DNA from 2 places in the Labrys okinawensis genome. Region 1 is predicted to be linked to the other one. Evidence: riboswitches for the same ligand, from Rfam matches in the RefSeq annotation. Region 1 holds a riboswitch; the other holds the start of a gene.
What was found. Region 1 has a riboswitch for thiamine pyrophosphate ahead of thiC (phosphomethylpyrimidine synthase ThiC). Riboswitches for the same ligand answer to the same signal wherever they lie in the genome.
Positions count from the first base shown of each region.

Region 2: it holds a riboswitch for thiamine pyrophosphate, as region 1 does, so the genes downstream of both, thiB (thiamine ABC transporter substrate binding subunit) here and thiC (phosphomethylpyrimidine synthase ThiC) in region 1, are expected to answer to the same signal.

Region 1 covers NZ_CP178864.1:902,610-913,047, forward strand. Annotated here, with positions in the region: gene ACMDCR_RS04375 (outer membrane protein) at 53-706, opposite strand; gene ACMDCR_RS04380 (outer membrane protein) at 1,422-2,075, opposite strand; gene thiD (bifunctional hydroxymethylpyrimidine kinase/phosphomethylpyrimidine kinase) at 2,571-3,362, opposite strand; gene ACMDCR_RS04390 (thiamine phosphate synthase) at 3,359-3,970, opposite strand; gene ACMDCR_RS04395 (thiazole synthase) at 3,967-4,749, opposite strand; gene thiS (sulfur carrier protein ThiS) at 4,870-5,067, opposite strand; gene thiO (glycine oxidase ThiO) at 5,045-6,058, opposite strand; gene thiC (phosphomethylpyrimidine synthase ThiC) at 6,042-7,898, opposite strand; TPP riboswitch at 7,990-8,097, opposite strand; gene ACMDCR_RS04415 (YbaK/EbsC family protein) at 8,302-8,766, shown strand; gene ACMDCR_RS04420 (ABC transporter substrate-binding protein) at 9,240-10,438, shown strand, end outside.
Region 2 covers NZ_CP178864.1:2,883,675-2,894,112, forward strand. Annotated here, with positions in the region: gene ACMDCR_RS13395 (glucose 1-dehydrogenase) at 1-44, opposite strand, end outside; gene mobB (molybdopterin-guanine dinucleotide biosynthesis protein B) at 120-647, opposite strand; gene ACMDCR_RS13405 (sulfurtransferase TusA family protein) at 647-916, opposite strand; gene mobA (molybdenum cofactor guanylyltransferase MobA) at 985-1,605, shown strand; partial or broken gene ACMDCR_RS13415 (ABC transporter transmembrane domain-containing protein) at 1,938-2,573, shown strand; gene ACMDCR_RS13420 (ABC transporter ATP-binding protein) at 2,665-3,606, shown strand; gene ACMDCR_RS13425 (HAD family hydrolase) at 3,674-4,336, shown strand; TPP riboswitch at 4,434-4,548, shown strand; gene thiB (thiamine ABC transporter substrate binding subunit) at 4,615-5,616, shown strand; gene ACMDCR_RS13435 (ABC transporter permease subunit) at 5,693-7,246, shown strand; gene ACMDCR_RS13440 (ATP-binding cassette domain-containing protein) at 7,233-7,862, shown strand; gene ade (adenine deaminase) at 7,973-9,676, shown strand; gene ACMDCR_RS13450 (NAD(P)H-dependent oxidoreductase) at 9,821-10,417, shown strand.

The DNA of each region.
Region 1 (10,438 bases):
AAAGGGCCCGGCGAATGCCGGGCCCTGCCTCTAGCTATCCTGATCCGGCGGATCAGAACTTGTAGCTGACACCAAGGTTCAGGTCGGTGCCGTCGAACTTGACCTTGTGACGGGTGCCGCCCAGGTTGACGTTATTCGAACCGAGGTCGATGTAGCGGGCCTCGCCGCGGACAATCCAGTTCTGATCGACGGCGTATTCGACGCCGGCACCGGCCGTCCAGCCAACGCGGGTGTCGGAATTGGAGCCGGCGCCAGCGACGGTGACCTTCTCGTCACCATAGGCAACACCGCCAGTCACGTAGGGCAGGATGTTGTCGAAGGCATAACCGAGGCGGGCCCGGGTCGAGCCATCCCACTCATTCTTGAACTTGGCGCGGGCCGTAACGACGCCGTTCGTCACCGTCTCGGACTTGTTGAAGCTCGAGTAGTCGATGTCGGTCTCAAGGCCGACGACCCAGCCGCCATCGAACTGGGCATTGTAGCCGGCATGCGCGCCACCGATGAAGCCCGTGCTGTTGAAGTCGGCACTGTCAAGCTTGCCCTGTCCAATCAGGGCGCCGGCGTGAAGGCCGGCGTAGAAGCCGGTCCAGTTATAGACAGGAGCGGCAACCGGAGCAGCCGGCTCGACCGTCTGGGGGGCGAGGTCGGCAGCGAAAGCTGGGACCGAAGTGAGCAGGACAGCCGCGAGAGCCAAGCGCAGTTTCATAACAGGGGTTCCCAAAGAAGAGGGTTACGATGGCGCTATATATACAGAGATGGTGGTTCGAGTCTGTAGCTTTCTTGCAACATCACATAAGAATCGAATGATAATTTCGTGCGGCCTTACTACACTTGATGGTGTAGCGTTAGATAGATTATAGTTAATATTGTATTAATTGCTCAATGATAACTTCCATGCTTCGCATATTACTATTAATGAGATGTTAAGAAGCGATTATCTGGAAATACTTGCAGAGATAGTCGATGAGTAGATTTGCGATGATGGGTTTGGGCGGCATGCGAGCGGCAGGGCCCATATCAAGCCTGCGACATTGCATTTTGCGAAACGGTCTGTGAATTGCTTGCATTGATGTCGTGGCGCCGCGAGTCGACGGTCCCGCGCGTAAGGATACTTGGTGACCGCCGCCTCATCTTTCGAGGGCGTGTTACATCGAACCAGCGGCAGATCTCACGGGAGCATGGTGGCTTTAGACACGATCCCCAACGGGCAACGAGAGGCTGTCATCCACGGCGAGCATGTCGCAAGCTTTTGCCTGTGACTGCGAGAAGGGGATCCGGGGGGGCAGGATCTATACCCTATGAGCCCTTGGCCTTTGCGATTTTTGTCGATGCCGTCAGGTCGCAAAGCGCTCTTGGCTGCGCGCAACGAAAAAGCCCGGCTTTCGCCGGGCTCTTCCCACTCAATGATCCAGATACGCGGATCAGAACTTGTAGCTGACGCCGAGGTTCAGGTCGGTGCCGTCGAACTTGACCTTGTGGCGGGTGCCAGCGAAGTTGGTGTTATTCGAGCCGAGGTCGATGTAGCGGGCCTCGCCACGGACGATCCAGTTCTGGTCGATGGCGTATTCGACGCCGGCACCGGCCGTCCAGCCAACGCGGGTGTCGGTATTGGAGCCGCCGCCAGCGATGCTGACCTTCTCGTCACCATAAGCAACACCGCCCGTGATGTAGGGCAGGATGTTGTCGAAGGCATAACCGACGCGAGCGCGGGTCGAGCCATCCCACTCGTTCTTGAACTTGGCGCGGGCCGTAACGACGCCGTTCGTCACCGTCTCGGACTTGTTGAAGCTCGAGTAGTCGATGTCGGTCTCAAGGCCGACGACCCAGCCGCCGTCGAACTGGACATTGTAGCCGGCATGCACGCCACCGATGAAACCGGTGCTGTTGAAGTCGGCACTGTCAAGCTTGCCCTGTCCAATGATGGCACCAGCATGGAGACCGGCATAGAAGCCAGTCCAGTTGTAAACCGGAAGAACGGCCGGGGCGGCCGGCTCGACCGGCTGGGGGGCGAGGTCGGCAGCGAAGGCCGAGGTCGAAGTGAGCAGCAAGGCCGCGAGAGCCAAACGCATTTTCATTGAACTAAACTCCAAAACCGAAAAATCACAGTGGCTGCTTATAACCTGAAAGCGTTGACAGAGTCTGTAGCGTTTTCGCCACACCAGCCCTCCGTCTGGTGACGGTCTCGCGCAGATTCCAAGGCAAAATTAAGACAGGGTTTGTGACAGTTCGTAGTTAATATCCACTTAACACCGACCATAGGTCTCATAAATACTTATATAGAATTTAATATATCAAGAACATCCGAAAATTCCATAAATCTATACGTAAAATATGAATCGCGGCGTACAGCAGGTATTATGGGGTTCCCTAGCAATGAACGGCCCTTTGGGGGTACTTTATGCTTCCGGCCGAGAAAATGCTGCTCTGCAACATGGGACTCGGCCAATAAAATCGCCCAGCAATTGTGCAAAGAACCTGCCCCATTCGCGCCACATTATGGGGTGGAATGCGCTTCTGGATTGCTTTGCCGCAATGTAACAACTGCCCTGCGTCTAGCGCATGGCTTTCCACTAAACCGCTTCGGGCGACAGGGCCGGGCCTTTTCCATGGCCGATGCGAAGGCCTGCGCCGGCGATCAACCGCCCCCTCAGCCATGATTTGGCTCGGGCGACGGCGATGTCAAGAGGATGGCCGAGCGCGATGCCCGCCGCCAGGGCCGCGGATAGTGCGCAGCCGGTCCCGTGCAGATTGGTGGTCTCCACCCAGGGAGCGGCGAAGCGCGTGATGCCCTGCTCCGTCGCCAGCATGTCGATGGCCTCGTCGAGCGAGCCATGGCCACCTTTGAGCAGCACCGCCCGGGGACCGAAAGCAAGAAGCGCCGAGGCCTGGCTGCGCATGGCCTCCTCGTCGGCGGCCTCCCCCACGGCCAGTAGCGCCGCCGCCTCGGGCAGGTTCGGCGTCAGGGCGGCCACGAGGGGCAGAAGATGCTCGCGCAGGGCTTCGGGAGTACCGGCGCGACCGAGCGCGCGACCGGTGCTGGCGGAGAGGACGGGATCGAGCACGACGGGCAGGCCTGTCCCGGCCAGGATTTCGGCGATGATGCCGATATGATCGGGGCTGGGCACCATGCCGATCTTCACGGCTTTCACCTCGAAATCGGCGAGCACGGCTTCGATCTGCGCCCTCAGCATGGCTAGTGGCACCTCGTGGATGGCAGAGATGCCAAGTGTATTCTGCGCGGTGATCGCCGTGATGGCGCTGGCGCCGTGTACGCCGAAGGCACGAAAGGCGGCGAGATCGGCCTGGATGCCCGCTCCCCCACCCGAGTCCGAGCCGGCGATGGTGAGAACCGTCGGTATCATGCCGCCGGATGCCGCGTCGCCGCCAGCCAGTCGCGGATGCGGGCGGGCGGATCGGGATGCCTGGTGACGTCGCTCACCATGGCGACGACATCGGCGCCGGCATCGAGGCAGCCCTGCGCCCGCTCCAGCGAGATGCCGCCGATGGCGACGAGGGGGCGGCCCCCGATTAGCCGCTTCCATTCGCCGATGCGCGCGAGCCCCTGCGGCGCGAAGGGCATCGCCTTGAGCGTGGTCGGATAGATAGGGCCCAGGGCGACATAGTCGGGATCGAAACGGATCGCCCGCTCAAGCTCGGCATGATCATGCGTGCTGATGCCGAGCCGCAGCCCAGCGCGGCGGATGGCCGGCACATCCGCAGTGTCGAGATCGCCCTGGCCGAGATGCAGGAAGCTTGCTCCGGCTTCGATCGCAGCCCGCCAGTAGTCGTTGACGACGAGTTCCGCGCCGGCGGCTCGGCAGAGTGCCAGAGCGGCCGTGACGTCGGGCAATACGGTCTCGTCGTTGCGCTCCTTGATGCGCAGCTGGATCAGCTTGGCACCTTCCTTCACGAGGAGGGCGACCCAGTCGACGCTGTCGACCACAGGGTAGAAGGGATCGAGTCCGTTCATGCGAGGACCGCCTGACCAAGCACGGGGGTAGAGGGCGCCGCCATGTCGCGCGGCGTCATCGGATCGGCAAGGAAGGCGAGGCGCCCGGCCTCGATGGCGAGGGCGAAGGCGCGCGCCATGCCGGCTGGGTCCCCCGCCTTCGCTACGGCCGTGTTGAGCAGGATGGCGTCATAGCCGAGTTCCATCGCCTGCGCCGCATGCGAGGGCGTGCCGATGCCGGCATCGACAACCAGGGGAATGCCGGGGAAATGCGCACGCAACGCCCTCAGACCGTAGACATTGTTGAGGCCGCGGCCCGAGCCGATCGGCGCGCCCCAGGGCATCAGCACCCTGCAGCCTGCCTCGACCAGCCGGTCGGCGACCACGAGATCCTCGGTCGTATAGGGAAAGACCTCGAAGCCGTCCCTGGCGAGGATGCGCGCGGCCTCGACCAGGCCGAAGACATCGGGTTGCAGCGTATCGGCTTCGCCGATGACTTCGAGCTTGACCCAGGTGGTGCCGAACACCTCCCGCGCCATCTCGGCGGTGGTGACGGCCTCCTGCACCGTATGGCAGCCAGCGGTGTTGGGCAGCACGCGGACGCCGAGGTCGCGGATCAGCTGCCAGAAAGTCTGGCCACTGCGCTGCGACCCCGCCTCCCGTCGCAGCGACACGGTGACGATGCCGGCTCCGGAGGCGCCCACGGCCTCGGTAAGGATGGCGGGCGAGGGATATTGCGCCGTCCCGAGAAGGAGGCGCGAGGCGAACGGGGTGCCGTAGAAGGTGAGAGGGTCGGTCATGAAGTGGCTCATTCGAGGGGAGGGCGTGGGTTCCTGGGTGCGCGGACGTCTCGTCCGCATCGCGGAACCGTGACGCTTGTAGAAGCGTAAGAGGCGGACGAGACGTCCGCGCTCCCAGGATCATCCTCCCTGCATCGGCGCGAGAATCTCAACCGAATCCCCATCCCGCAGCGCGGTCCTTCCGCGATCCGCCGCGCGCACGAAACGCCCGTTTATCGCCGTGGCCACCACGGCCTCGGCGAGTTCCAGCGTCTCGAGCAGCCGCGCCAGCGTTTCGGCGGCGGCCTCCTGCGTCTCACCATTGATGGTCAAGGTCATAGCGTACCTCCTTGCGCGGCAGGATGAGGTCGGCCGCTTCCCGAGCCAGGGCCGGCGAGAGCAGGAAGCCGTGGCGGAACAGGCCGTTGAGGGAGAGGACCCGGCCCTGTCGGGTCAGGCGTGGCAGATTGTCGGGGAATGCCGGGCGCAGATCGGCGTCGAGCTCGACGATTTCGGCTTCGCCAAAAGCAGGGTGCAGGGTGAAGGCGGCATTGAGCAGTTCCATGGCCGAGCGCACCGTCGGCGGCCCCGGATGCTCGCTCTCGATCATGGTGGCGCCGATCATGAAATGGGCACCGGCGCGGGGCACGATATAGAGCGGGAAGCGCGGATGCAGGAAGCGCACCGGCCGCGACAGCGTCACGCCGGGCGCCCTGACGATCACCATCTCGCCGCGCACGCCTCGCAGACCGGGCAAGGTCTCACGGGCCGCGAAGCCCCGGCAGTCGAGCACGGTATCGGCCACGAGCGCTTGCGGATCGGCCTCGACGCTGAAGCGAAGGACGACGCCGAGATCCTCCAGCGCACCGGCCAAAGCTGCCAGAGCGCGGCGCGGGTCGAGATGGGCCTCGCGTGGAAAGAACAGGCCCCGCTGGAAGCGGCCGGCGAGATCGGGTTCAAGCCCGGCAATGCCGAGGGCATCGACCGCGACATGCGCCTGGGTGCGACGGGCAAAGCGGGCAATCTCGCTCTCGTCGCGGGGCGGGGCCACCACCAGCGTACCGCGCTGGACCGTGTCGGGGAAATGACGAGGCCACCATTCGAGCGCGAGCTGGCCACGTTCCATCACGGCGGGCTCGGCGCTCTCGCGCTCGCACCAGGGCGCCAGCATGCCGCCGGCGAGCCAGGAGCAGGCGCGTGCGCCGAGGATGGGCGCGCGCTCCAGCACCTCGACTTCGGCGCCCCGCATAGCACATTCCAGCGCCGCGACGAGGCCGGCGACGCCGGCCCCGACCACGGCGATGTGCTCGCGCTTACCCGGCCGGAACATAGAGCGCTCCGCCCTGTTCGAGGAACTCGCGCGACTTGGCCGCCATGCCTTCGGCTGCTGCCTTCTCCATGGCCAGCGCCTCCATGTCGCGCACCTCTTGACGAAGATCCTGCGTGATCTTCATCGAGCAGAATTTCGGCCCGCACATCGAGCAGAAATGAGCGACCTTGTGCACGTCCTTCGGCAGGGTCTCGTCATGGAAGGCGCGTGCCGTATCCGGATCGAGCGAGAGGTTGAACTGATCCTCCCAGCGGAAATCGAAGCGCGCCTGCGAGAGCGCATCGTCGCGGATGCGGGCGGCCGGATGGCCCTTGGCGAGATCGGCGGCATGGGCAGCGATGCGGTAGGTGATGACGCCGGTCTTCACATCGTCGCGGTTGGGCAGGCCGAGATGCTCTTTCGGCGTGACATAGCAGAGCATCGCCGTGCCGAACCAGCCGATCATCGCCGCGCCGATGCCGGAGGTGATATGGTCGTAGCCCGGTGCGATATCTGTGGTGAGCGGCCCGAGCGTATAGAAGGGCGCCTCGCCGCAGGCGGCGAGCTGCTTGTCCATGTTCTGCTTGATCTTGTGCATGGGCACATGTCCAGGCCCCTCGATCATCACCTGGCACCCCTTGTCCCAGGCGATCTTCGTGAGCTCTCCCAGGGTTTCAAGCTCGGCGAACTGGGCGGCATCGTTGGCATCGGCGATCGAGCCGGGGCGCAGGCCGTCGCCGAGCGAGAAGGAGACGTCGTAGCGGCGCATGATGTCGCAGATGTCGGCGAAATGCTCATAGAGGAAGTTCTCGCGATGGCCGGCCAGGCACCAGCGCGCCATGATCGAGCCGCCGCGCGAGACGATGCCGGTGACGCGCCGGGCCGTCAGCGGCACATGGGCGAGGCGCACGCCGGCATGAATGGTGAAATAGTCGATGCCCTGCTCGGCCTGCTCGATCAGCGTGTCCTTGAACACCTCCCAGTCGAGCTTGAGCGGATCGCCGTCCACCTTCTCCAGCGCCTGGTAGATCGGCACGGTTCCGATCGGCACGGGAGAGTTCCGGATGATCCATGAGCGGATATTGTGGATGTTGCGCCCGGTGGAAAGGTCCATCACCGTGTCCGCACCCCAGCGCGTGGCCCAGACAAGCTTCTCCACCTCCTCGGCGGCGCCGGAGGTCACGGCGGAATTGCCGATATTGGCGTTGACCTTCACCAGGAAATTGCGGCCGATGACCATCGGCTCAAGCTCGGCATGATTGATGTTGGCGGGCAGGATGGCCCGTCCCAGCGCGATCTCGTCGCGCACGAATTCGGGCGTGACGAAGTCGGGAATCGCGGCGCCGAAATCCTCACCGTCGGCTCTCCGCCCTGCAGCGCCCTCCAGCGCCCTTTCGCGGGCGAGGTTTTCGCGGAAGGCGGCATAGACCATCTCTTCCGTGATCAGGCCGGCGCGTGCGAACTCGTATTGGGTGACGCGCTGGCCGTCAGCGCCGCGGCGCAGAACGCGTTCGGCCGGGCAAGGCTGCACCAGGCGTTCGGCCGAGACATGGCCATTGTCCTCGGGCTTGACGGCGCGGCCCTCGATGGCGGCAAAGCCACGGGCGGCGATCCAGGCGTCGCGCACGGCGGGCAGGCCCTGCTGCAGGTCGATGGCCGCGCCATCATCCGTATAGGGGCCGGAGGGGTCGTACACGCGCACGGGCTCGAGCGCGGGATCGCCGAGGCAGATTTCGCGGTAGGGCACGCGCATCCCGGGATGCGAGGCGGGCGCGGCATAGACCTTGCGCGAACCTTGGATCGGCCCGGTGGTGACGCTTTGCGGCGCAGCTGTTTTGTCTTTGGGGGCTTGGTAGTTCATGGATCTCCTCCTCGAAGCGAGTGTTGGAGATCCGGGGCGACGATTGTCTGGGCGGACCCTGGTATTGCAACCTGGTCCTTGGGCCTGATGCCAGGCCCGCAGTTCCCGTCCCTTCGCCGGCATGACCCGGATCAGGTTCGAAGAGTTCGGCTCTGGGCCATCTCAGCCCCGCTTGCGCGGGACACCCCTCGGAACGGTTGTCAGCCTAGACCCGGAATCGCCTGGCGTCCAGAGGGGGATGAGATGCGAGATTGGAGGGTCGATCACCGATCGACATTTCCCCCTTCCTGCGAACACAACGTTTCCAAGATTGTCGATCGGTGATCGACCTCCGATCCTCACTCCGTCTTGGAAGGGCGGCCCTTCTTGGCTACCTTGTTCCGCCCATCGCGTGAGTCCTCCCATGCCCCATTCCGTCGATCGTGTCCGGCAGGCCCTGCTGTCGGCTGGCCATCCCGATACCATCACAGAGTTTGCAGAGGGCACGCATACGGTGGCGGAGGCGGCGGCTTCGGTGGGATGCACAGAGGCCGAGATCGCCAAGTCGATCATTTTCCGCAGCGGCGAGACCCCCGTCCTGGTGGTTGCCTCCGGCGTCAACCGCATCGACCGCGCCAAGGTGGGGACGGCGCTCGGGCGCAAGATCGAACGCGCCGATCCCGCCTGGGTGGAACAGGTCACCGGGTTTGCCGTCGGCGGGGTGGCGCCTGTCGGCCATCTGGCGCCCGCATTGATCCTGATCGATGAGGATTTGATGGTGCTCGATCCGATCTGGGCCGCGGCGGGCTCGCCCACCCATGCCTTCCGCACCTCCCCGGTCGAATTGGTGCGCGTGACCGGCGGCACCGTGGCGCATGTCAAGGCATAGAGGAACCGGTTGACGTAAACTGCCTGAATCCCTCCTGCTCGCGGTAGCGCCTCGGGAGCCATCTGCCTTCATGGTTGCTAATGATGGCGCTTGAGAGCCGCGCTTGACCAAAGTCCTTGACGGGCCGGGGCGTCGCATATCAAACTCTGCCAAAATGTCGCGAAAACGCGCAAGCGCTCCGATTGGGAGCGCCCCTTCTACCGACATCGACTGGCCGACTGCGGGGCCTTGCCTTTATGGCCTCTGCGCTGGAATGCCCGACTTCGTAGTATGGTAGTGTCCCACATTTAACGGTCAGGCCGGAGCACCCGGCCGGTGGTCGTGGGCATAACGAGGGGTCAAATCTCGATGCGCTGAGAATTCAATCAAGATTCCTACGTCCTACCAGGCATATCGGCCACAGAAGCCGGACGCCGGTAAGGCAATGCCAGAGCTAACCCTACTCTGCACCAGAATATATAGAGGAAACGCTGATGAACAAATCCAAGGTCTACGGCGCCGCTGTGGGTGCTGTCATGGCTCTCGCCGCAGGCATAGTCGCCGCTCAAGCTGACGGCATTTGCAAGAATACCGTGCGCGTGCTGGCTCAGCCTCAAGACAGTCTCGCTCTCAACGAGAAAAACAAGGATGAATTCGAGAAGCTGAGCGGCGCCAGCTTCCAGATCGACTATCTCAACGAGAACGACCGGCGCGCAAAGTCCCGCGCGGATGCTTCCACCATCGGCAAATACAACGTCTATTATATCGATGAGGCGAACGTCGCGCTCTTTGCGTCCTCGAAGTGGATCTATCCGGTCCTTGACTACTATCCCAAGGAGTATGATTTCGCCGATTTCGATCCCGGCCGCCAGAAGGTCGCGACCTTCGATGGCAAGCCCTATTTTGCGCCGGTCACCGGCGGCGGCGACCTCATGGTCTACCGCAAGGACCTGTTGGACAAGGCCGGCTTGAAGCCACCCACGACGCTCGATGACCTGATCGCCGATGTAAAGAAGCTGCACGATCCCGATCACGGCGTCTATGGCATCGCCCTGCGCGGACAGCGCGGTTCGGGTGCCAATGTCTGGCGCTGGATGCCCTATTTCAAAGGTTTCGGCGGGCAATGGTTCGACGGCGACAAGCCGACCTTCGATTCCGATGCCGGCGTGAAGGCCACACAGACCTATCTCGATCTGTTCAAATATTCCGCTCCCGGCACCAAGACGGGCAGCTGGGATGAATCGACCGGCGCCTTCCTTTCCGGCCAGGTGGCGCTGCTGATCGAATCGAGCCCGCTCGGCGCCCTCGCCCTCGATCCCAAGGTCTCCAAGGTGACGGACAAGGTCGGTTTTGCCGCCCCGCCTTCGCCACTGACCGGCGGCGGCTATGCCCACGGCCTTGCCATCGGCGTGAAGGGCAACAAGGACGATGATGCGCGCAAATGCGCCGGTCTTTTCATCGCCTGGGCGACCTCGAAGGAGAATGAGCAGCGCAATCTCGACGCCGGCAATTTCGGCGGCCTCAATCGCACCAGCGTGCTGACCAGCCCGGCATTCAACCAGAAATTCAGTGCCGACCTTTCCAAGGCGCTCTCGGACACCGCCAAGGTCACCGCCGTGAACTTTTGGCAGGACGCCGACTGGCCGGCCCTGGGCGACCGCTGGGGCATCGAACTCGAAGAACTGATCGCCGG
Region 2 (10,438 bases), 2.0 Mb from region 1:
CCCCGGCTTCCGCCGGTGACGAGAAGAAGGGGGCGTTTCGACATGGTCTGCAAATTCCTTGTATCAAATGGCGTGAATGACGTCGCGCCGTCATCGCCTTCATAACGATCGTAGCAGTATCAGGGGCGTCTCCCAGCGGCCGCGATCTCCTGGTCGATCGGTACTGCCGCTTGGATCACCCAGTCGGCGATGGCGGCGATGTCGTCGAGATCGAAACGCGGCAGCGGGAAGGGGCCTGGCGCGTCGGTGGCAATGGCGCGGACATAGGGATCGTCGGGATGGATGAAGGCCTTGTCGACGGCCACCCGATGGATCTCGATCTTGGGATGAGGATCGCGCTTGAAGCCCTCGACGATCACGAGATCGACCTGGGAGAGACGCTTGAGCAGCTCTGCCAGCAGCGGCTCGGGCGCGCCGCGCAGCTCGTGCATCAGTGCGAAGCGATGGGCCGAGGAGACCAGCACTTCATGGGCGCCAGACTCCCGATGGATGTAGGAATCCTTGCCGGGTTTATCGACGTCGAAGGCGTGATGGGCGTGCTTGATGGTGGAGACCGTCAGGCCGCGGCGGCGCAGCTCAGGAATGAGAGCCGCGATCAGGGTCGTCTTTCCGGCGCCGCTCCAGCCCGAAAGGCCCATGAGACGCATCATGGCCCCGGCGCCTTACGCAGATGATGGGAGGTGAAGCCCTCGCCCTCTATGCGGCCTTCATAGAGATCGCCGGTCTCCCGGGCGATGTTGGGAAGGTCGATGGCGGCCATCGGGTCCGTGCATTCCAGGATCAGCAATGCTCCCGGCTGCAGCTTGGCGAGTTCCTTCTGTGCACGCAGCACTGGCAGCGGGCATTTCAATCCACGCAGATCGAGGCGAAGCGCTTCATCGGACGCAAAAGGGGGGGCGGTGCCGGGCATTGCCATGGCTGTAGCCGTCTCGATGACCGCGTTCAACCTTTGTCTGCACGCCGTGACCCTGTCATGATGGCAACATGACACCGAACAACGACGCAACCATGGGCCTCATCCTCGCCGGCGGCCTGTCGAGCCGCATGGGGGGAGGCGACAAGGGCCTTTCCCGGCTCGGCGAAGCGACCATCCTCGAGCGCATCGTCGCGCGTTTGACACCGCAGGTCCAGGTGCTGTTCCTCAACGCCAATGGTGATCCCAGCCGCCTGGCGAAGCTCAGCCTGCCGATCCTGGCGGATACACTTCCTGATTTTCCCGGACCGCTCGCCGGTGTGTTGGCCGGACTCGACCACGCGGCGCAGGTGGGCTTTGCCGAGGTTGTGGTCGTGCCTTGCGATGCGCCGTTCCTCCCCGCCGATCTCGTGGCCCGGCTCCGCGCGGCGGTCGGGGGGAAGGGCGGCGCCGTCAGCGTCTCCGGCGGCAGGCGCCACCCGACAGCGGCGCTTTGGCCAGTGCATCTGCGGCAGGTCCTGAGGGTCGCGCTGGTCGAAGAGAACCAAAGGCGGGTCGAGACCTTCCTTCGGCGGCACGGTTTCGTCGAGGTGGCATGGCCCGCCGAGCCGTTCGATCCGTTCATGAATGTCAACGATCCGGACGGCATGGTGCAGGCGAGGGCACTGCTGGAGCGCTGGCCGCAGGCGTGAGCGGGGTGATCGTCTCCGACTACCATTCTTGGAACGGGCACGCGTGGTGGAGGGAAAACTGCAGTCGGAGACTGCCACTCCGAAATGCCCTTCCTGCAAGAAACTGGCCTTGCATCCCTGTGAATGCTAGAAGCGCGCGCGAGTACGGGAGTTGTTGTCATTTCCACCACCAAGACCAATATTTCGAAGCAGATCCCCATTGACGCGATCCCGCTGCTGCGGCGCCTGTTCCGGGATGAGGGCGTTCGCAATCTCAAATTCTATGCGGCCTCGATCGCGGCGGGCGCTGTGGAAGCGGCGATGGGGGGCTGCTGGCCTGGCTGATCGGACCGGTGATCCGCGCCTTGGGGGGCGATGTCAGCCTGCGCACGATTGCCGGCCTGGCGGTGGCGGCGATCGTGGTGTTTCTGGTCAGGGGCGTATCGGGCTACCTGAAGGATACGATCATGGCGAGGATCGGCAACAGCATCATCGCCAACATCCAAAGGCGCCTGTTCGACCATGTCGTGCAGCAGGACATGGCGTATTTCACGGCGCGCCATTCCAGCGAAATGGTCACCTCCAACGGCTTTGTTGCCAGTTCCGCACGCGGGGCTTCCAACCTGTTGGTGGATTTGGTCACCAATGTGCTGCAGGTCATCTCGCTCGTGGTCGTGATGTTCGTGCGCGATCCCCTGCTGGCCTTCACCGCCATGATCGTGATGCCGCCGGCGATCCTCGGGCTTCGCTATGTCACGCGCCGGGTCGGGCGCCTGGTGAGACGGCAATATCAAAGCTCCACCCAGATCACCGGCACCCTGCAGGAAACCTCCCAGGGCATCCGCGTGGTGAAGTCCTTCGGCATGGAGGACGCCATGCGCCGGCGCATGGAAGCCGGCATCCTCGAGGCGCAGACGGCGGCCAACAAGATGGCCGGCCTGGCCTACCGCGCCGATCCCATCATGGACACGATGGCCGGCGTCGCCGTGGCGGCGGTGATCGTCTATGGTGGCTGGCGCATCACGAATGGCGAACTGACGCTTGGGGGGGCTGGCCTCGTTTCTGTTCGCCTTCCTGGCCATGTACGCCCCGTCCAAGGCGCTGGCCAAGACCAATGTCGGCCTCAACGCCGCGATCGCGGGCGTCAGCATGTTCTACGAGATCATGGACACGCCCGCCGGGGAGGGGGCGGTCGAACGGGCCAAGCCGGCCTTTGTGAAGAAGGGCGGCACCGTGGTCTTCGACAGGGTGACCTTCGGCTACAAGCCGGACGAGCCGGTGCTGCGCGAGCTCTCGCTCCATGTCGAGGCTGGCAAGACGACGGCGCTGGTCGGCCAGTCCGGCGGCGGCAAGTCGACGGTGGTCAACCTGATCCTGCGCTTCTACGAGCCGCAATCGGGGGTGATCACCATCGACGGCCAGGATATCGGCAAGGTCTCGATCGGCAGCCTGCGCGAGGCGATGGCCTATGTCGGCCAGGACGTCTACCTCTTCGGAGGCACCATCCGCGAGAACATCGCCTTCGGCCATCCCGGCGCCTCGCAGGAAGCGATCGAGGCGGCGGCGAAGGCGGCCTATGCCCATGATTTCATCCAGGCCTTCGAGCGGGGCTACGATACCGAGGTGGGCGAACGCGGCCTGCAGCTCTCCGGCGGCCAGCGCGCCCGCATCGCCATCGCCCGCGCCATCCTGCGCGATGCCTCGATGATCCTGCTGGACGAAGCGACGGCGGCGCTCGATTCCGAATCCGAGCAGGCCGTGCAGAATGCGCTCGACGATCTGTGCGCCGGACGCACCGTCGTCGTCATCGCCCATCGCCTGCAGACGATCCAGGAGGCCGACAAGATCTGCGTGATCGAGGCTGGCCGCGTGGTCGAAGAGGGCACGCATGAGCAATTGCTCGCCCGCGGCGGGCGCTATGCCTATCTCCACGCCGTGCAGTTCCGCGAAGAGCTCGAACTCGCCGGTGTAGAGCAAATCTCGGTGTCACTAGCCGCAATGCGCTCTAACTTATTGCTTTGACGTATTTTCTTCATTGAACAAGCCTATTGGCTTTTTCTTGAAAACGCCTTGAAAGGTCTCCGTTTCCGTGAAGTCCGTTGCCCTGTTCGATCTTGATGGCACCCTGGTCAATGCCGACCATCTGCACTACGAGGCGTGGAAGCACATGCTCTCGCCGCATGGCATCGACCTCACGGAGGAGTCCTACCGCACCGACGTCATGGGTTCGCCCAACAGCCTGCTTCTGAAGAGCCTGCTCAAGGGCCTCGACGAGAAAGCCGGGCTCGCGCTGATCAACGATAAGGAAGCGATGTTTCGCCGCCTCTTCGTCAAGGTCGAGCCGGCCACGGGACTGACGGCTTTCCTCGACTGGCTAGGCAAGAATGGCGTGCCGGTTGGCGTTGTCACCAATGCGCCGCGGGCCAATGCCGAGCACCAGCTTCGGGGCCTCGACCTCGTGAAGCGCTTTCCGCTCGTTGTCATCGGCGCCGAGGTGGCGAGGCCCAAACCCTTCCCCGATCCCTATTTGGCGGGCCTCGAACATCTCGAAGGTCGCGCCACAACCAGCCTCGCTTTCGAGGATTCCCGCTCGGGTATCGCGGCCGGCAAGGCGGCGGGGCTCAGCGTAGTCGGTCTGACGACGGGCATGAGCGAAGCCGCCATGCTGGCCGAAGGCGTCGATCTCGCCATTCCCGACTATGAGGATCCCCGCCTTCTGCCCTTCGCGGCGCAGCGTCTCGGCCTCGCCTGATAGCGAGAGCGCGGACATCTTGTCCGCCCCTTCGATCCCCGTCCCACGAGCCGGCAAAGAATTGCCTTTCCCTCCCCCTGCGAACGCGCTAACACCAGATTGTCTCATGGGGTGCCTGCAAGGGCTGAGAGGCGGGAAGCACGGTGCTTTTAGGCCAACCCATCGAACCTGATCCGGATCGTACCGGCGGAGGGATGAGCCTTGAAGCAGCATGCTTCCACTGCCCTTTCTTCATTCTCGCTGTCCGTCTCGATCACCTATCGATTTGGAGGACGCTCATGCTGAAGAAACTCCTGGCTGCCATCGCTCTGGCAGCGCTCGCCACCGCGGCACACGCACAGGATAAGCCGGCTCTCACCGTCTACACCTATGAAAGCTTCTCGGGCGAATACGGCCCCGGCAAGCAGTTGCAGACCGCCTTCGAGGCCAAATGTGGCTGCACGATCAATTACGTGACCGCCGATGACGGCGGCGCGCTCTTCGCCAAGCTCAAGCTGGAGGGCACTTCCACCAAGGCGGATGTCGTCGTCGGCCTCGACGACAATCTGATGGGGGAGGCGGAAAAGTCGGGCCTGTTCGTGCCGCATGGTTTGGCCACCGATGGCCTTTCCTTGCCGGAGCCCTGGGCCGACAAGACCTTCGTGCCCTTCGATTGGGGCTATTTCGCCTTCGTCTATGATGGCGACAAACTGAAGAATCCGCCGGCCAGCCTGAAGGAGCTCGTCGAGAACAAGGACGGCCCGAAAGTGGTGATCGAGGATCCGCGCACCTCGACGCCGGGCCTCGGGCTGCTCGCCTGGATGAAGGCTGTCTATGGCGACAAGGCGGCCGACGCCTGGAAGCAGCTCAAGCCCCGCATCGTCACCGTCACGCCGGGCTGGTCGGAAGCCTATGGCCTCTTCCTCAAGGGTGAGGCGGACATGGTGCTTTCCTACTCCACCTCGCCCTCCTATCACATCGAGGTCGAGAAGAAGACGAACTACCATGCCGCCATGTTCCCGGAAGGGCATCAGGTGCAGGTGGAGGTCGCGGGCCTGGTAGCGAGCTCCAGGCAGCAGGATCTCGGCCGCCAGTTCCTGAGCTTCCTGCTGTCGAACGAAGGCCAGGCCGTGCTGCCCGAGACCAACTGGATGTTTCCCGCCAAGACCCCAGCCGCGGGCCTACCTGATAGCTTCAAGGCCGTGCCGGTTCCCGCCAAGGCACTGATGTCGGACCCCGCCAAGCTCGCCGAGAACCGCAAGGCGTGGATCGACGAATGGCTGGCTGCCATGGCGAAGTGAGGGGTTGATGTACGGCAGGTCAACTTATGTGCGCTGGTGTTGCCCCCCGTTCTGCAGCGTCACACCACAAACCTGAATGTCCGGTCTCTCCCTTCTCGCTGCCCTGGCTGCTCTTGTCCTTGCCTCCCTCGCCAGCCTCTTTCTCGCGGCAGGCGGCGAACCGTGGCAGGGCAATGCTGCCTATCTCGTCTCGATCGCCAGCTTCACGCTCTACCAGGCGCTGCTCTCGACGCTGTTCTCCCTGATCTTCGGCGCGCTGGTGGCTCTGGCTCTGGCGCGGCGGCATTTCCCAGGGCGGCGCCTGCTGCTGGCACTCTTCGGCGTAGCCACCGCCTTGCCTTCGATTGTCGCCGTCTTTGCCTTTGCGGGCATCTTCGGCCGTGTCGGCATCGTCAACGCCGTCCTCGGCGCCATCGGCCTGCCCGGCCTCGCCATCTATGGTCTCACCGGCATCCTGCTAGTCCACGTTTTCTTCAACGGCGCCTTCGCAGCCCGTGTCTTCCTGGCCGCGCTGGAGGCAGTACCGGGCGAGCATTGGCGCCTGGCGTCTTCCCTCGGCCTGCCCTCGGGCGCCGTATTCCGCCTGATCGACTGGCCAGTGCTGCGGCGCGACATGGCGGCACTCGGCCTCCTGATCTTCATCGCCTGCGCCACCAGCTTCGCCATCCCGCTCACCCTCGGCGGCGGCCCAGGCAGTGCGACCTTCGAGGTGGCGATCTACCAGGCCATCCATTCCGACGCCGATTTCGCCCGTGCGGCCGTGCTCGCCCTGCTCCAGATTGGCGCGATGGTGGTGCTTGTGGTGCTCGCAGCCCCCCTGCTGGTCTCGACGCCGGAGGTCGCCGCGCTGGGCCGCCGCATCGAGCGGCCGGACCGGCGGGGGATGGCGCTCCACCTCATGGACGCTGCCGTGCTCGTCATCGCGCTTCTTCTCATCGTGCCACCCTTGCTGGCCGTGATCTGGGCCGGAAGGTCATTGCTGGCCGGATTGGACCCGCAGGTGCCGCGAGCCCTCGGCACCAGCCTCGCCGTCGCGATCGCAGCCGCCACGCTCGCTCTCGGTGCAGCGCTGCTGCTCTCGCGCTCTCGCGCCACCCTCGGTGCTTCCGGTTGGGCCCGGACCGCGCGGCTGATGGCCTCGGCTCCACTGCTGGCCCTGGCAATTCCGCCTCTCGCCTTTGCTGCCGGCCTCTATGTCATCGCCCGGGCTTTCGGTGCGGCCGATCTGATCGCAACGCCGGCCCTGATCCTGGTCAATGCCATGATGGCGCTGCCCTTCGTGCACCGCCTTGTCGATCCGCCCATGGCGCTCGCCCAGGACCGCTATGGACGCCTCGCCGAAAGCTTCGGCATGACCGGCTGGACCAGGCTGCGCCTGATCGAGTGGCCGCTGCTGGCGCCCTCGGCCACCGCGGCCTTCGCCTTCGCCATGGCGCTGTCGCTTGGTGACCTCGGTGTGGTCGCCTTGTTCGGTTCGGAGGGGCTGGTGACCTTGCCTTCGCTGCTCTACGCCAAGCTCGGCTCCTACCGCATCGAGGAGGCCGATGGCATTGCTGCCCTGCTGGCCGGGCTGGTGCTGGTGCTCTTTCTGGTGGCCGACAGGCTGGGAGGCCGGCATGCTCGTCGCTGACAAGCTTACCATCGTCATCGATGATTGGACGGGTGTCTACGACCTCTCTGTCCCAGGCGGCAGCATGGCGGCGATGGTCGGTCCTTCTGGTGGTGGCAAATCGACCCTGCTCCACGCCATTGCCGGCTTCGAGAGGCCGTCGAGCGGCAGCCTCAGCTTCGAGGGGCTAGACCTCCTGCCGGTGAAACCTTCGCAGCGGCCGGTCGCTATCGTCTTCCAGGATCACAATCTCCTGCCCAATCTCACGGCGCTGCAGAATGCCGGCCTCGCCCTGTCGCCGTCGCTAAGGCTGTCTGCGGCCGACAGGGGCGCCATTTCCGCCATGCTCGATCATGTCGGCCTCGCTGGGCTGGAGAAGCGCCTGCCTTCCGAGCTCTCGGGTGGGCAGCGCCAGCGCGTCGCACTGGCCCGCGCCATGCTGACCACGCGCCCGCTGCTGCTGCTGGACGAGCCGCTCACCGGCCTTGACCCGGCCATGCGCGCCGGCATGATCGACCTCATAGATACACTGCGGCGCGAGAAGGGGCTGACGGTGCTGATGACCACCCATACGCCCGAAGATATCGAGGGACGGGCGGATCAGATCCTGACCGTGGCGGACGGGCGGATCGTGTAGGTCATTCCGAGCGTATCGCTTGTGAGGATACGCGCGGGATCACGGTCGCTGTTGCGCTGCACACGCCAAGGTCTAAGCTTCCTTCTTTGCGTAGAGAGGGAATCGCCCGCATGGACGCCAGCGCGCTTGCCAGACTGATCGCCCAGGGGCGAGGTGCCGAGCCGGCGGATCTCGTGATCAAGAATGTGCGGCTTCTCGATCTCGTGAGCGGCGATCTCACGCAGACCGACATCGCTATCGGCGGCGACCGTATCATCGGTACCTATGCAAGCTATACCGGCCGGCACGAGATCGACGCGCGCGGACTGATCGCGGTGCCCGGCTTCATCGACACCCATCTCCATGTCGAGTCTTCGCTGGTAACGCCGGCCGAATATGATCGCTGCGTGCTGCGCCATGGCGTAACCACGGCGATCTGTGACCCGCATGAGATCGCCAACGTCGTCGGCGCGGATGGCATACGCTTCTTCCTGGAATCGGCGGGCCACACCGCCCTCGACCTGCGTGTGCAACTGTCGAGCTGCGTGCCCGCCACCCATCTGGAGACGTCCGGCGCGCGGCTCGGCGCCGAGGACCTCCTGCCCTTTGCCGGTCATGACAAGGTGATCGGCCTCGCCGAGTTCATGAATTTTCCGGGTGTGATCAATGCCGATCCCGACTGCCTGGCCAAGCTGATCGCCTTTCAGGACCGCCACATCGACGGCCATGCCCCGCTTCTGCGCGGCACTGATCTCAACGCCTATCTCACTGCCGGCATCCGCACGGACCATGAGACCACCACGGCGGAAGAAGGGCGCGAGAAGCTCGCCAAGGGCATGACGCTGCTGATCCGCGAGGGCTCGGTCTCCAAGGATCTGCATGCCCTGGCCGAATTGATCACGCTCAAGAATTCGCCCTATCTCGCTTTCTGCACCGATGACCGCAACCCCCTCGATATCGCCGAGGAGGGACATCTTGACTTCATGATCCGCACCGCCATCGGCCTCGGCGCCGAGCCGCTGGCGGCCTATCGCACCGCGACGATCTCCGCCGCCATGGCGTTCGGGCTGCGAGACCGTGGTGTGATCGGGCCGGGCAGGCGGGCCGACATCGTGCTGCTCGAGGATCTCGAACTTTGCGCCGTGCGCCATGTGATCAGCGCCGGCCGCCTCGTAGAGGACGGGCTCTTCGAGGGACGCCCTCGCGTGCAGCCGGTCGGTCTCGATTCGATGAAGGCGCGGCATGTCACGGCATCGGATTTCGAGGCAGCCGCCCCGGGGCCGACGGGCCCCGTGATGGGCGTGATGCCGGGCAAGATCATCACGCAGCATCTGCGCCTCAGCCTGCCTTATGCCGATGGCCGGCGCGGGATCGATCTCGGCCAGGACGTGGTCAAGGTCGCGGTGGTCGAGCGCCATGGCGTGAATGGCAATATCGGCCGCGGCTTCGTCAAGGGCTTCGGCCTGAGGCAAGGCGCAATTGCCTCCTCCGTCGGGCATGACTCGCATAATATCTGCGTGGTCGGCGCCGATGACGCCGACATGGCACTCGCCGTCAACCGCCTCGGCGAGATTGGCGGCGGCTTCGTGGTGGTGCGCGACGGCGCCGTGCTGGCGGAGCTGGCGCTACCGGTGGCCGGGTTGATGAGCACGCTGCCCTTCGAAGCGGTGCGGGACCGCCTGATGCCTCTTAGAGCCGCGGCGAAATCGCTCGGCGTCACCCTGGCTGAGCCCTTCCTGCAGGTCGCCTTCCTGCCGCTGCCGGTGATTCCACACCTGAAGATCACCGATCGCGGCATGGTCGATGTCGACCGCTTCGAGCTGATTACCGCCTGAATCAAAATCTGAGGAAGAGATGGAAAACCATCTCTTTCCAAGCTTTTATGGCACTAATCGGAATCGGTACTCCAGCATGACTCCTTGCCATCTAAGCATTTTGCGATTCTTGGCGATCCAATCTGAAGGTAAAACGCGCCAGCGATGAAGCTCCTCGTCGTCTTCTGCCATCCCTGCGCGGAAAGCTACGTCGCCGCCGTGCGCGATGCAGCCTTGCGCGGGCTCGCCCAGGCCGGGCATGACGTGCGCGTTCTCGATCTCTATGCCATGGCGTTCGATCCGGTGATGAGCGGCGACGAGCGGCGCGGCTATCACGACAAGGGCAGCAACGAGGCGCCCGTGGTGGAGCATCTGGCCCATCTGCGCTGGTGCGAGGGGCTAATCTTCATCTATCCCACTTGGTGGTACGGGCCACCTGCCATGCTGAAGGGCTGGCTGGAGCGCGTCTGGGTGCCGCACGCGACCTTCACCATGCCTGACAACGGCAAGCCGATCGGTCCCGTGCTCACGCATATCCGCCTGCTCGCCGTCATCTCGACGCTGGGCTCGCCGTGGTGGTGGTGGAAACTGTTCATGAAGGAGCCTGGTCGGCGCATCCTCCTGCGGGGGCTCAAGATGCTCTGCGCTCCGCGTTGCCGCACGATGTGGATCGCACTGCATCGGCTCGACGAGATATCTGATGCCAAGCGTCGGCGCTTCCTCACCAAGGTCGAGAAGAAGATGGCCCGGTTGAAGGGCTGACGATGCAGATTCCCAGCAAGA